Regions from separate parts of the Hyphomicrobium sp. DMF-1 genome, predicted to be linked through region 2. Evidence: predicted binding sites of a transcription regulator. Region 2 holds the regulator's gene; each other region holds the start of a gene.
The links. Region 2 encodes PhoB, which activates phosphate uptake and scavenging genes when phosphate is short. Its sites were predicted from a motif close to TGTCATNNANCTGTCAT; they were not measured.
Positions count from the first base shown of each region.

Region 1: the regulator PhoB is predicted to act here: its motif matches at 2,754-2,770, upstream of PE058_RS03380 (UDP-2,3-diacylglucosamine diphosphatase).
Region 3: the regulator PhoB is predicted to act here: its motif matches at 2,655-2,671, upstream of PE058_RS11970 (ceramide glucosyltransferase).

Region 1 is NZ_CP115706.1:757,474-761,820, forward strand. It holds gene PE058_RS03365 (PQQ-dependent catabolism-associated beta-propeller protein) at 1-64, shown strand, start outside; gene PE058_RS03370 (glycosyltransferase) at 98-1,621, opposite strand; gene PE058_RS03375 (transporter substrate-binding domain-containing protein) at 1,810-2,700, shown strand; gene PE058_RS03380 (UDP-2,3-diacylglucosamine diphosphatase) at 2,833-3,627, shown strand; gene PE058_RS03385 (glycosyltransferase family 4 protein) at 3,627-4,347, shown strand, end outside.
Region 2 is NZ_CP115706.1:479,949-484,295, reverse strand. It holds gene pstB (phosphate ABC transporter ATP-binding protein PstB) at 1-515, shown strand, start outside; gene phoU (phosphate signaling complex protein PhoU) at 661-1,371, shown strand; gene phoB (phosphate regulon transcriptional regulator PhoB) at 1,403-2,098, shown strand; gene PE058_RS02105 (hypothetical protein) at 2,548-4,347, shown strand, end outside.
Region 3 is NZ_CP115706.1:2,627,731-2,632,077, reverse strand. It holds gene queE (7-carboxy-7-deazaguanine synthase) at 1-443, shown strand, start outside; gene PE058_RS11980 (6-pyruvoyl trahydropterin synthase family protein) at 559-951, shown strand; gene queF (preQ(1) synthase) at 972-1,433, shown strand; gene PE058_RS11970 (ceramide glucosyltransferase) at 1,467-2,597, opposite strand; gene PE058_RS11965 (hypothetical protein) at 2,982-3,275, opposite strand; gene PE058_RS11960 (hypothetical protein) at 3,376-3,627, opposite strand; gene PE058_RS11955 (hypothetical protein) at 3,832-4,080, shown strand; gene PE058_RS11950 (hypothetical protein) at 4,105-4,347, opposite strand, start outside.

The DNA of each region.
Region 1 (4,347 bases), 280 kb from region 2:
CCTCAAGCCCGAGAAGTCGGTGCCGGTGGGCCGCCTGCCGTGGGGTGTTCTGGTGAAGCCCTGAGGGCATCAGCGGCGGACTGCAGATAGATGCGGGCTACGCGCTGGGGCGGTTGGTCGTCGTGAATGCGGCGCGCGGGCGGTGCTGCGTCTTCTCCCAGATGTAGGGCGTGAAGGCGAGCTGGAACAGCGCGCGATAAGCGGCCAGCGACACGAGCAGCCAATAGACGGGCATCAGCAAAGCCGAAATCGCGAGCCTCTGGCGTCCGCGGCCGGCGACGGCCACACAACCCAAAGCCACGCCGGAGACATAGCCGAGCACCAGGTTGGTGAGCCCGATGACTTTCACCGCGTCTGACAGTGTGTGGTGGTGCGGCGCGCTCAATGGGCCGAACGCCAGCTCGGCCGCCATGACGGCATAGAACCACGGGTGCACCAGGGCGGAGAGGATGACGCCGCCCATCAGCACTTGAAGCCCGAAGAACTGGAGCCAACCGAGGTCGCGGGCGGTCCGCACCGGGTTTCTCATGTGGACCAGGTAGGTCTGCATCCAGCCCTTGAGCCAGCGGGTACGCTGCTTCAGCCAGGTGCGGAAGGTGGCGGGTGCCTCCTCCCAGGTGGTCGAGGTGAGCACCTTCACGGTCCATCCGCTGCGCGCGAGGCGGATGCCGAGGTCGGCGTCCTCGGTCACGTTGAAGGGATCCCAGCCGCCAACCTCTTCCAGAACTGCGCGTGGAAAATGGTTCGAGGTGCCCCCGAGCGGGACCGGCAGCGCCAGCCGCTGGAGCGTGGGGAGGAGGCAGTCGAACAGCACCGTGTATTCGATTGCGAACTGGCGGGTCAGCCAGTTCTCCTCCGCGTTGAGGACGTTGAGGCGGGCCTGGACGCAACCGAGATGCGGGCTCGCCGCGATCAGGCGTGAGGCGCGCCGCAACTGGTCCGGCTCCGGCACATCCTCCGCGTCGTAGACGACGACCAGATCGCCGGTCGCGCGTCGAAGAGCGTAATTGAGCGCGCGGGGCTTCGTGCGTGGCTTTCCGTCCGGCACGACGACGATGGAGACGTGATCAGGCAGCGGCGTCTCGGTCACCGCGCGGCGGGTTGCCGTGTCCGTCTCCTCGAGGATCAAAAGGATCTGAAGCCGCTCTGCCGGATAGTCGATGGCGGAGAGCGCCGAGACGAGGTCGCGCACGATGCCGGCTTCGTCGTAGAGCGGAACGAGCAGCGTGTAGCGCGGCAGCTCGACCGGGTGGGTTTCAATATCCTGTTCAGCGGCGTGGCTCTTGCTGCCGAAGGCGGTGTGCCAAAGGGCAGCGGTGCGGAGCGCGACAACGCAAAAGAACGGCAGAACGAGAAGGGCTGCGAGGGCAAATATGAGCTGATCGAGCGCGATGAGCGCGGCGGCGAGACATGCGGGAGGGAGAAGGGCGAGCGTCCACTTCTGCCATCTCCACGCCGCTTCTCCGGCGGAAAGCTCGGGGTGGCTTCGGCGGAGGCTGTTGACGGCGTGGTCGAGGTCGCCGCGCTCGCGCGAGCTATCCCAAGCCGGAACGTTCTGGGGACTGCGCGAGGTGCCGAGGATGTTCGCTCGCGCCGCCGCCGCATCTCGTTGCAGCGGCATGTCCGGGCCTCGGGGCTCCGGGTCCCAACTGCCGTCGAAATCTTGAGGCACCCTCGTCCCCCGAAGCGCTCGGCTTTATGCGCGCGATTTTCGGCCGCGCGCAGATGTAATGATCTTGCCATATTGCTTTCGATGTTAAATAGGGAGATTGCGTTTGCGCCGTTTCTCTTCGAGAGGCCTGCTGCATCATGACGTCCGAGACATCTCATTGCGTTGCAGCACGCGGCGCGGCGGGAACGCGAGGCAGGGCGCTTGCGTGGGCGATGGCGTGTTTCTGTCTGCTCGCCGGTGTGGGCCTCCTCGCCGCATCTGGCCACGGGCAAGAGAAGAGCGTCATTCCGGGCGCCGCCGAGGAAGCCGCGCCGGCGGAGCCTCGCCGCTTCGTCATCCGCTTTCTCACCGAGGGTGAGTTTCCGCCTTTCAACTACTACGACGACGAGGGCGTGCTCTCGGGCTTCAACGTCGATCTGGCGCGCGCGATCTGCCTCGAGGTGGGGGCGGCCTGCGATATCAAAGTGCGCCCCTGGGAGGAATTGCTGATCGGCTTGCGGCGCGGCGATGCGGATGCCGTGATCGCGGCGCACATGGTCACGGCCACCAGCCTCGCGGAGGTCGATTTTTCCGATCGCTATTTCTACACGCCCGGGCGTTTCGTCAGCCGGACCGGGAGCGGAATCACGGACATCAGCCCCGACGCGCTCGACGGCGTCAGCATCGGCGTGGCGAAAGGGACGGCGCACGAGGCATTCGTCAAAGCGTTCTTCCGCGACAGCCGGATCGTGCTGTTCGAGAACCCGGAGCTCGCGCGTGAGGGCCTGCAGCAGGGCAAGGTGGATTTGATCTTCGGAGATGCGATCAGCCTCGCGTTCTGGCTCAACGGGTCGCTCTCGCGGCAGTGCTGCGAGTTCAAGGGGGACGCGTTCCTGGAGCCCAAGTACTTCGGGGACGGGCTCGCGGTTGCGCTGCCGCGCAACGATCCACAGATCAAAACTCTGATCAACGGCGCCTTGAAGCGGGTCCGGCAAAGCGGGCGTTTCCAGGAGCTCGTCGAGCGCTATTTCCCGGTCCGCATTTACTAAGACCGGCGCAAACGTTGCGGTTGGGGCACGCCGCGGTGTCGCGGGCCGGCCATTGTCATACTCCTGAAATGCAAATCCCTTTGTAAGGGAGCCTAAGGATACCCGCAGACGACGCGGATCGGAGGCTTGCCGATGGGGATCGAACGCTCATACCGGACACTGTTCATTTCGGATGTGCATCTCGGGACACGTGCCTCTCAAGCCGAAATGCTCCTCGACTTCCTCAAATATAACGACGCTCAGACGATCTATCTGGTTGGCGACATTCTCGATTTCTGGCGGATCAAGCGCGGCGCGATCTGGCCTCAGGCGCACAACGACGTGCTGCAGAAGCTCTTGCGCAAAGTCCGCAAGGGCACGCGGGTGATCTATATCCCCGGCAACCACGATGAAGGCATCCGCGACTACGCGGGCATGCACTTCGGCGGGATCGAGATCGAGCGGCAGGCCTTTCACACCACGGCCGACGGACGCCGCTTTATCGTGCTGCACGGCGATGAGTACGACGTGGTGGTGCGCTACGCGCGCTGGCTCGCGTTCCTCGGAGATCGCGGCTACGAGCTCGCGCTGTGGTCCAACTGGCCGCTGAACTTCATCCGGCGCCGGCTGGGGCTCGGCTACTGGTCGCTCTCGGCTTACCTCAAGCATCGCGTGAAGACGGCGGTGAGCTTCATCGGCGAGTTCGAGAAGAACCTGGCGGAGGAAGCGTGCCGGCATCAGGTGGATGGCGTGATCTGTGGGCACATCCATCACGCGGCCAGCCGGGATATCGGCGGCGTTCACTACATCAATACCGGCGATTGGGTCGAAAGCTGCACGGCGGTGGGCGAGACCGAAACCGGCGAGATGGAGCTGATCCGGTGGCTGGATGTGGTGCGCGAGCGTAGAGAGGCTCCCGTGGCGGATGCGGCGCTTCAGGCCGCCTGATGCGAATCCTGCTCGCAACCGACGCCTGGAGCCCTCAGATCAACGGCGTCGTGCGCACCTATCAGCGGCTCGCCCACGAGCTTCAGCTCATCGGGTCCGAGCTGGTGGTGCTGGGGCCCGAGAATTTCCGCCGCGTGCCCTGTCCGAGCTATCCCGAGATCGGCCTTGCCGTGCCGGATCAGCGCCATTGCTCGAAGCTGATCGAGAATGCTCGGGTGGATGCAATCCACATCGCGACTGAAGGCCCCGTCGGCTGGATGGCGCGCGCACACTGTCTGCGCCGGCGCCTGCCGTTCACGAGCAGCTTTCACACGCGGTTCGCGGATTACGTGAGCGCGCGCTGGCCCATTCCTGAGTCCTGGGTCTATGCGTTCCAGCGCCGCTTCCATGCCCGCAGCGCGGGCGTAATGGTGGCGACCGAGAGCTTTGCCGCCGATCTCAGGCGGCGTGGCTTCGAGCGGCTGCTTCCCTGGACGCGCGGCGTGGATACGGCATTGTTTCGTCCCCGGCCGGTGCGGCTCTTCGGAGAGGGGCCGGTTTTTCTCTATGCGGGCCGCGTGGCGGTGGAGAAGAATATCGAGGCGTTTCTGCGTCTCGATCTCCCCGGCATTAAAGTCGTCGTGGGGGATGGGCCGCAGCTCGCGGAGCTCGAAGCGCAGTATCCGGAAGTGATTTTCACGGGCGTGCGTGAAGGCGAGGGGCTTGCCGCCTGCTACGCCT
Region 2 (4,347 bases):
AACTCCGCGCCCGCGTCGGCATGGTGTTCCAGAAGCCGAACCCGTTCCCCAAGTCGATCTACGAGAACGTGGCCTACGGTCCCCGCATCCACGGTCTCGCCGGCACCAAGGCCGAGCTTGACCACATCGTGCAGACCAGCCTCGAGAAGGCCGCGCTCTGGAAAGAGGTCAAGGACCGCCTGAACGATCCGGGCACCGGCCTTTCCGGCGGCCAGCAGCAGCGCCTCTGCATCGCCCGCGCCGTCGCCGTTGGCCCCGAGGTGATCCTGATGGACGAGCCGTGCTCGGCACTCGACCCCATCGCCACCGCCAAGGTCGAGGAGCTCATCGACGAATTGAAGCAGAACTTCTGCATCATCATCGTCACACACTCGATGCAGCAGGCAGCCCGCGTCTCGCAGCGCACCGCGTTCTTCCATCTCGGCATCCTTGTCGAGGAAGGCGCGACCAACGACATCTTCACCAACCCGACGGACAAGCGCACGCAGGATTACATCACCGGCCGCTTCGGCTGACGCATCGCCTCAGTCAGGACCCTGTCCGATGACGACCGAACGAAAATCCCTGCTGAGCGGCTTCATGCCGTGGCGCGCCTCGAGGTCGGAGGCACCCGCCGTCACGAGCAAAGCCGCCGGGCCCCAAGGGGCCAAAGGAGACCCTATGAACGAGCACATCGTAAAATCGTACGAGGAAGAGCTCGCTCTCCTCGACAAGAAGATCGCCCACATGGGCGGCCTGGCAGAGCACATCCTCGGGCAGTCGTTCGACGCCCTCGAGCGCCGCGATCCCAAGCTCGCCGAGCAGGTCGTCAAGACGGACAAGCAGATCGACCAGCTCGAGCGTGACATCGAGGAGCAGGTGATCTCCATGATCGCCCGCCGCCAGCCGCTCGCCAACGACCTGCGTCACGTCATGGCGGCGCTGCGCATCACGGGCGACCTTGAGCGCATCGGCGATCTCGCGAAAAACATCGCCAAGCGCGCGCTCGCCATTGCCCACGAGTCGCACCCGAAGCCCCTCATGACCGGCCTGCGCCACATGGGCGAGCTGGCGCTCTCGCAGCTCAAGGAGGTTCTCGACGCCTATGCCGCGCGTGACGCCGACCGGGCGCTCGCCGTGTGGCGCGACGACGAGAACATCGACTCCATGTACAATTCGCTGTTCCGCGAGCTCTTGACCTACATGATGGAAGATCCGCGCAACATCGGTCTCTCCACCCATCTGCTGTTCGGCGCCAAGAACATCGAACGTGTTGGCGACCACACCACCAACATCGCCGAAACAGTGCACTTCCTCGTGCGTGGCGTGAATATCATCGACGACCGCCCGAAGAGCGACGACACCAGCTCCACCCTGTTCTCGCAGGGTTGAGCCTCGCATTTTTATGGATGAGCGATAAACGATGACGGCCAAGATTCTTCTTATCGAGGACGAGGCGCCTCTGGCGGAGATGCTTCGTTACAACCTCGAAGCGGAAGGGTTCCGCGTCTCCCACGCCGAGAACGGCGAAGAGGCGGAGATCCTTGTTGCGGAGGAGAAACCTGACCTCCTGGTTCTCGACTGGATGCTTCCGGGCGTCTCGGGAATCGAGATCTGCCGGCGCATGCGGGCGCGAATGGAGACGAAATCCATTCCGATCGTCATGCTCACCGCACGCGGCGAGGAAGGAGACCGCATCCGCGGCCTCTCGACCGGCGCCGACGACTACGTGGTGAAGCCGTTCTCTCTTCCCGAGCTGATGGCCCGCGTGAAAGCCATCCTGCGCCGGGCTTCTCCGGACCGTCTGGCGGACGTGCTGCGTTTCGCCGACATCGAGCTGGATCGCCCGGCCCACAAGGTCACGCGCGGCCTGCGCGAGGTGCATCTCGGCCCCACCGAATTCCGCCTTCTCGAGTTCCTGATGGAAAGCCCGGGCCGTGTGCTCTCGCGCTCCCAGCTTCTCGATGGCGTCTGGGGCCGCGATGCCTACGTTGACGAGCGCACCGTGGACGTGCACGTCGGCCGCCTGCGCAAGGCGCTCATCCGCGGCAAGGAGCGCGACCCGATCCGCACCGTTCGTGGCTCCGGCTACGTCTTTGGCGAGCGCAACAGCGGCTGAGAAGCAAGGCAACGGGCAACAGGCAGCCGGCAGCTAGGGAGGTTACCTCCTTGGTGAAGGTCCTGCCGACGCCCTGTCGCCCGCATGAGTTCCTGTACCCTGCTCGGACATACCCACATCCAGCCGTCGTCCGTGCGCGGCACCGCTTTGCCGTGTCGCCGGGATGCGGATGGAGTGAGGGAGTGACTTCCAAATGCAACGTCATCCCGGCGTAGGCCGGGATCCAGCCACATCGTGATCTGGCAGCTCCCTCCCTACTGCCTACTGCCTACTGCCTACTGCCGCTCACTGCCAACTTCCGACACGCGGCAGCCCCACTCGCGACAAAAACCCGTTTTATTCAGATCCCGGATCACGAGATGCCGGGGGTTGATCGGCTTTATCGCGTATTGCGCTCGCAGAGGGACCGTCAGAGTTTTCCTGCAAGCCTCTAAGACAGGTCGACACCCATGGTGTACGCGCCGGATTCGGGGCGTTCGCGCGGATATTTTGCGCGCTCCTTCAAGCTCGGACTTCTCCCCGACGCGACAGGCGGCGACGCCGACCCCGTTGCTCCGCGCGACCTCAAGAAGCTTGTCCTGATCATCGGCCTCGGCACCCTGTCGTGGGTGGCGACCTACGTCGGCATGTTGGAGCTGATCGAGGCCAACATGGGCGACCTGCCGCTCATTCATAAGGTGATCATCGGCTTCTCCGTGGCCATGCTGATGACCATGATCGTCTGGCTCTTGGACCAGATGTTCGCCCCCGTGGGCACCATGACGCGCCTCGCCTACATCGCGGGCTACCTGTTCCTCTCCATCATCTCGGTCGGCTTCGGGTTCGGCTTCTACTGGAAGGTGCTCGAAAGCCGCGCCGAAAGCTCGCGCTCGGCGGAATCGGCTGTCACCGCCGTGCAGAGCTCCCTCAATGCCGCCTCGACGCGCCTCGAGCAGTTGAACGCCACCCTTGTCCAGCTCGCCACCGTCTCGCGCGCGAAGGCCGAGACCGAGCGCGCCAAGGGCACCTCCTGCCCCAACAGCAAGCCGGGCGATGGCCCCCGCCGCCGCATGCGGGACGAGGACGCCGCCCGCTTCTCCTTCGCATCCGAGTTCGTCGCCGGCCGCGTTGCCGCCGTGAAGACGGACATGGCCGCTCTCGACGGCGACCTCGCCAGGATCGCAGCCAACGATCCCGCGATCATCGATCCCAAGTCCGGCACCCGCAACGAGTTCATGAAGTCCTTGAGTCGCAAGCTCGACATGACGGTCTCGGGCTTCAATGCGCTGCGCACGGACCCGCAGTTGAAGCAGATGCGCCAGGACCTCGCCGAGCGCGCCGACAAATCCACCTTCGGAGACCCCAAGAACGGAGGCTTCGTCTGCCCCGATACGGAGCTCGCCCAGGCTCTGCGCGGCGCTGCACGCGCCATCAACGAGCTGCCGGTTCTGGAAAAGCCCGCCATCGCCGCCGTCGAAGGCTCGGAAGCCACCATCGAGGCCTTCCGCCGCCTCACCACAACCTTCTACGGCCTCCTCTCCTTCAAGCTCCCGCCGTCGGCGGACGAGCTGCGCGAGCTGCAGAAGAAGGCGATGCAATCGGTCGAGGCCGGCCCCTCGGCTGCCATCGTCACCGAGGAAGGCGGTCTCTCGAAACGAGATTACGTCCCGCTCGCGGTGGCCATCTTCGTCGACATCTGCCTGTTCCTGGTTTCCATCGGCCGGCCAGCCCACCGCCTGCACGGCCTCATGCCGAAGATGCGCGAAGCCGAACGCGGCCCGGTCATCGAAATTCTCTCGCGCTTCAACGACATCCACCGCGATCCCGAGATCCGCGAAAGCTTCGAGCTGTTCCGCCACGTCGTCTTCGACCTGCACGGCGCCTACTACGTCGCAGTCCCCCTCGACGCGCCGCTCCACGTCGGCGCGGCAGAGCGCGAGGAGCTGCGCACCGAGGCCCAGCTTCTGGCCAACCTCTTCACCAGCTTCGAGAAGGACAAGATCTTCCGCCGCACCTGGACGCCGTTCGCAGGTGTCGTGCGCAAGAAGCTCGCGAAGCAGGGATCCAAGTTCGCGGGATCGGAGGCTTTCCGCGTCTATCGCTTCCGCGATGGCGCCTGGTCCGAGATCATCCTCGGCGCCGTGATGGGTGCCGCCCGCCGCGTCGAGGCCGAAGCCCAGCGCCGCCGCATCGAGCGCGACCTCCTGCGCCCCATGGAGCCGCGGTTCGCGCAAAATTTCGGGAAGGAGCAGAGACCGGAGTTCGGCTCC
Region 3 (4,347 bases), 2.1 Mb from region 2:
TTCGCGACGCTCAGCACCTCGCAGCCGCCATCCTCGCCGCTTGGCAAGGCGGCCCCGCCGAGCGTTTCGTGGTCCTCACTGGGGGCGAGCCCGCGCTCCAGGTCGATGCTCCGCTTCTCAATGCGTTGCATCTCCACGGATTTACCATCGCCATCGAGACCAACGGCTCCCTGCCCCTGCCCGAAGGGATCGACTGGATCTGCGTCAGCCCCAAGTCCGGCACCGAGATCCGCCAGACCTCCGGCGACGAGCTGAAGCTCGTTTACCCTCAGCCCGGGCTTGCGCCGGAAAGCCTGCTCGGCCTCGATTTTCCCCGGCGCTTCCTGAGCCCTATGGACGGCCCTCGCCTCGCGGAGAACACGGCCGCTGCCGTGACCTACGTCAAAGCCAACCCCGCCTGGCGACTCTCGGTCCAGACCCACAAGCGGATCGGAATTCCCTAGCGGGCTGTTCCCGGCCAATTGCCGAACATGCGCCACCCGCCATCCGACGCTTTGGGCTCGACACCGATTGCCGCGCCTGCTGGCGTTTAACGCCAAAATCCCCTATGTCACCGACATGCGCATCTATAAGGAATTCCTGTTCGAGGCAGCGCATTACCTGCCGTCGGCACCCCTAGGCCATCCGAACTCCCGGATTCATGGCCACTCGTTCCGCGCGCGCGTCGTCATCGACGGCGAGCCCAATCCGGAAACCGGCCTCGTTTTCCATTTCGACGATCTTGCCGCCGCCATCGCCGAAGCACACGATGCGCTCGATCATCGTCTGCTGAACGAGGTGGAGGGGCTCGAGTTTCCGACCCTCGAGCGCATTTCGATCTGGCTCTGGAACAGGCTCCAGAACCGCGTTCCCGGCCTCGCGGAAATTCACGTTTCGCGCGATAGCTGCAACGAAGGCTGCATCTATACGGGCACGCCCGCCTCGCGCCCGGCCGCCCTCGCCGCCGAATAGAAAACGCAGAGAGCGCGCACATGACCGCCGAGACGACGGGCATCACACTTCTGGGCGGATCGTCCGCCATTCCGGAAAGCCCCGACAAGGCGCTGCTGGAGCGTGTCGCCAATCCGCATTCCGACACCGCCTACGTCGCGCGCTTCACGGCGCCTGAGTTTACCTCGCTCTGCCCCGTGACCGGCCAGCCGGACTTCGCCCATCTGGTGATCGACTACGTGCCCGGCGCCTGGCTCGTGGAGAGCAAGTCGCTCAAGCTCTACCTCGCCTCGTTCCGCAACCACGGCGCCTTCCACGAGGATTGCACGGTCGCCATCGGCAAGCGCCTCGCCGCGCTGCTCGAGCCGCGCTTCTTGCGTATCGGCGGATACTGGTATCCGCGCGGCGGCATTCCGATCGACGTGTTCTGGCAGACGGGCGAGCTGCCGAAGGACGTCTGGCTTCCAGACCAGGGCGTCGCGCCCTATCGCGGACGCGGCTGAGCACCTGCCTCTGCCGGGGCCGAGAAGCGAGCCTCAAGCGCGTGTCTGCTCCGGCTCGGCAACCGTCATGTCGTTGCCGCGCCAGGTGAAGCCGTCACCAGTCCAGCCCTTGAGCCACACCAGCGGCAGCACGAGATCGCGCACCAGCCAGGCGACCGGAGAGACGGCGCTCACATGCCAGCCCGCTCCGCGCGCGAGCAGTGCTTCCACACCGAACCAAAGGGCGGCCATGAGCGCCGCCGCCGAGATGCTGTCGATCTCCAGAACCGGCGCAGCGAGCGCCGCCGATATCACCGGCAGCACGCTCCCTGTCAGAAGCTCGGGCATGTAGCAGAGCGGAAACGTCGCGCGGCGCAGCCTCGCCCAGCGGATCTGCCGGTCGAGCACCTGCTGTTTGCTGCGCGGGCCGAGCGGCTGCTCGAAAGGCGCGTCCACGAGGCGGACCCTGAGTCCTTCCGCTCGCACCACTTTCGTCGCCGCCGCATCCTCCGCGATCTCGACGCCGAGCGCGCGGATGCCGCCCGCCGCGTCCAGCAGGTCCTTCCGCCACAGCATCGATTTGCCTTGCGCGAACCCGAAACCGGCCGTGTCGGCCGCGAGTTGCCAGCGCGCCTGATACGTGTTGAGGAACGCGCATTCGACCTCAGACCAGAACCCGGACGGACGGCTGCCGATCGGCGGCGAGCAGACGAGCCCCGTATCTGAGCGCATCCCAGCCATGAGCTGATGCACATAGTCCGCCGGCATCAGCACGTTGCTGTCCGCGATGACGATCCAGCGATGGCGCGTCGCGACCCAGCCCTTGATGATGTTGTTGAGCTTCGGGTTCGGCGTGCTCTTGTCGTCGCCGATGAGCAGACGGGCCGAGACGTGCGGGTATTCGGCCATGAGCTGGCGCACCAGCGGAACGGCCGCATCGCGCTCCCGCGCCGAGCAGAACACGAGATCGAGATCGGGATGCGCGAGCTCGAACGTCGAGCGCAGCGTCAGCTCGTCATAAGGATCGAGCCCGCAAACCGGTCGAATGATCGAGACCGGCGGAAGCGAGCGCGGCGGTTGGGCGGGAGCAGCATGTTGTCTCACGCGCCAGAGCGACATCGCCGCCGAAGCGATATGGACGAGCGTCGCCAGCGTGCAGAACACAAGGGCAGCCCATTCGATCACGGTCCCGCAAGCTCCTCGTCACCGCCGACATTCCATCGCGTGCTTTCGGGGATTCACGTTACAGGCCGATGACAGGGCAACGACACGCTCGCGTGCGAGCGCGCAAAAAAAGGGGACGCCAGCAGCGCCCCCTTGTTCAAGTTCGTGGGAGAAGTGTGTCCAGAGCGTCGAGTGACAATCAAAGGACTGAGCGATCTAACCGTGCCGGACGCGAGGCCGTCAACGATCTATGCCCTTCATCTGCGGCGCCATTTCGCCGCGCACGCCTGTCATATATCCGAAATAATAGAGAGCGCTCTCAGCATGCCGACAGTCCGCAGCCTGCAAGCGCCGATTTGCTGATAAGCAATGCTGGCTTCACCGGATGCGCAGAGAACCCAACCCTCAGGCGTGCGCAGTGCTGTGATCGCTGATCAGGAGAAGGAACGGCAGCGGCCGGTCATCCTTCTCGGGGATGAGGGAGCCGATGGCCGTCACGATGCCCCGCTCCTTGTTCTTCATCACGCCGTTGACTTCCCAATCCGCGTGCGTCTTGAGCACCTCGCGCTCGACATGCTCGAAAAAGACGCTGACGATCTCGTCGGCCGTCTGGCCCATCAGGTTGTCCGGACCTTCGAAGGCATACGAGCCCTCACCGTTCGTCTCGCCGTCCAGCATGCGGGCAAAATAAGTGGCCATGTCCCCTCCAAGTCGCGATGGAGGGCCCTTGTCCGTCACTTGAATGACGGGCGGATGACAGCAGGCAGACTTGCCTTCCGCGAAGGCGGATCGCGCGGGCTCAGCCGGCGAACTCGAGGCCGAGCCGGCGCAGCGCCTCACGGCCGAGAGGACGATGTGCGGGACGATCGAGAAGACGATTGAGACCACGCACCGTGCGCGAAAGCTTGAACGACCTGCGCAGCCTGTGCAGCAACTCGATCCGCTCGGCTTCGCTGGTCTCGACGATCACGCGTGCGACGGCCACGGATTCGATTTCGGAGGGAACGTCGTCAAGTGCTCCTGCTTCCGTCTCGGAATTGCCGGTACGCATGATGACCCCACTCCCACAATTGCGGCAACGTCCTCGCTTATTAGCACCACAAAAGCCTTGCGAGAACCGGGAGCATAACCCCGAACTCCAGCAACGGCGGGCTTGATGCACGCTGCGACGCTGTCCCGAAGACGCCAAAAAACTGAGAAGATACGCCACTATGCTCCGCCCCGACCGACGGAATCACAAACCGGGAGCGGCAAAATGTCAGCCACCTTCGAAGATCTCGAAACAGGCGACGTCCTCGAAATCAAATACCGCCTGTGGCGTGCCACCGGTGCGGGCGAAGATGTGGTGGAGCGGTGGATCAGTGCGCAGGTGATCGCGTGCGAGCCGGGCACGTGGCCCCTGGTGCGGCTCGCAGACGGTCAGCCGACGGAAATACGCCCCTTCATGACGTGGCGGCGCATCGCGAGAAGCGAACGGCGCAAGACGGTTGGCCTCGCGGCCTGATCGTATCTCCTCGGCGAACCCGCCTCAGGATTGCGCGGCTGCGCGAGGGGCGGCCGGGTTTGTCTCGGCGGCGGCCACGAGCACCGGACGCTTAGGTGCGGCCTGCGGCTTGCGGGCCGGTGCCTTCGCGGCAGGAGGCTTGCCCTTGGCAGGCTTGCTGCTCGCCTTTGCGGCCGCAGGCTTTCCGGCGCGGCCGGACTGTGGTGCGGCCTGCTGTTTGCCGAGCGACCTGATTTCGGCCTTGAGATTCCCGATCTCCGCCAGAAT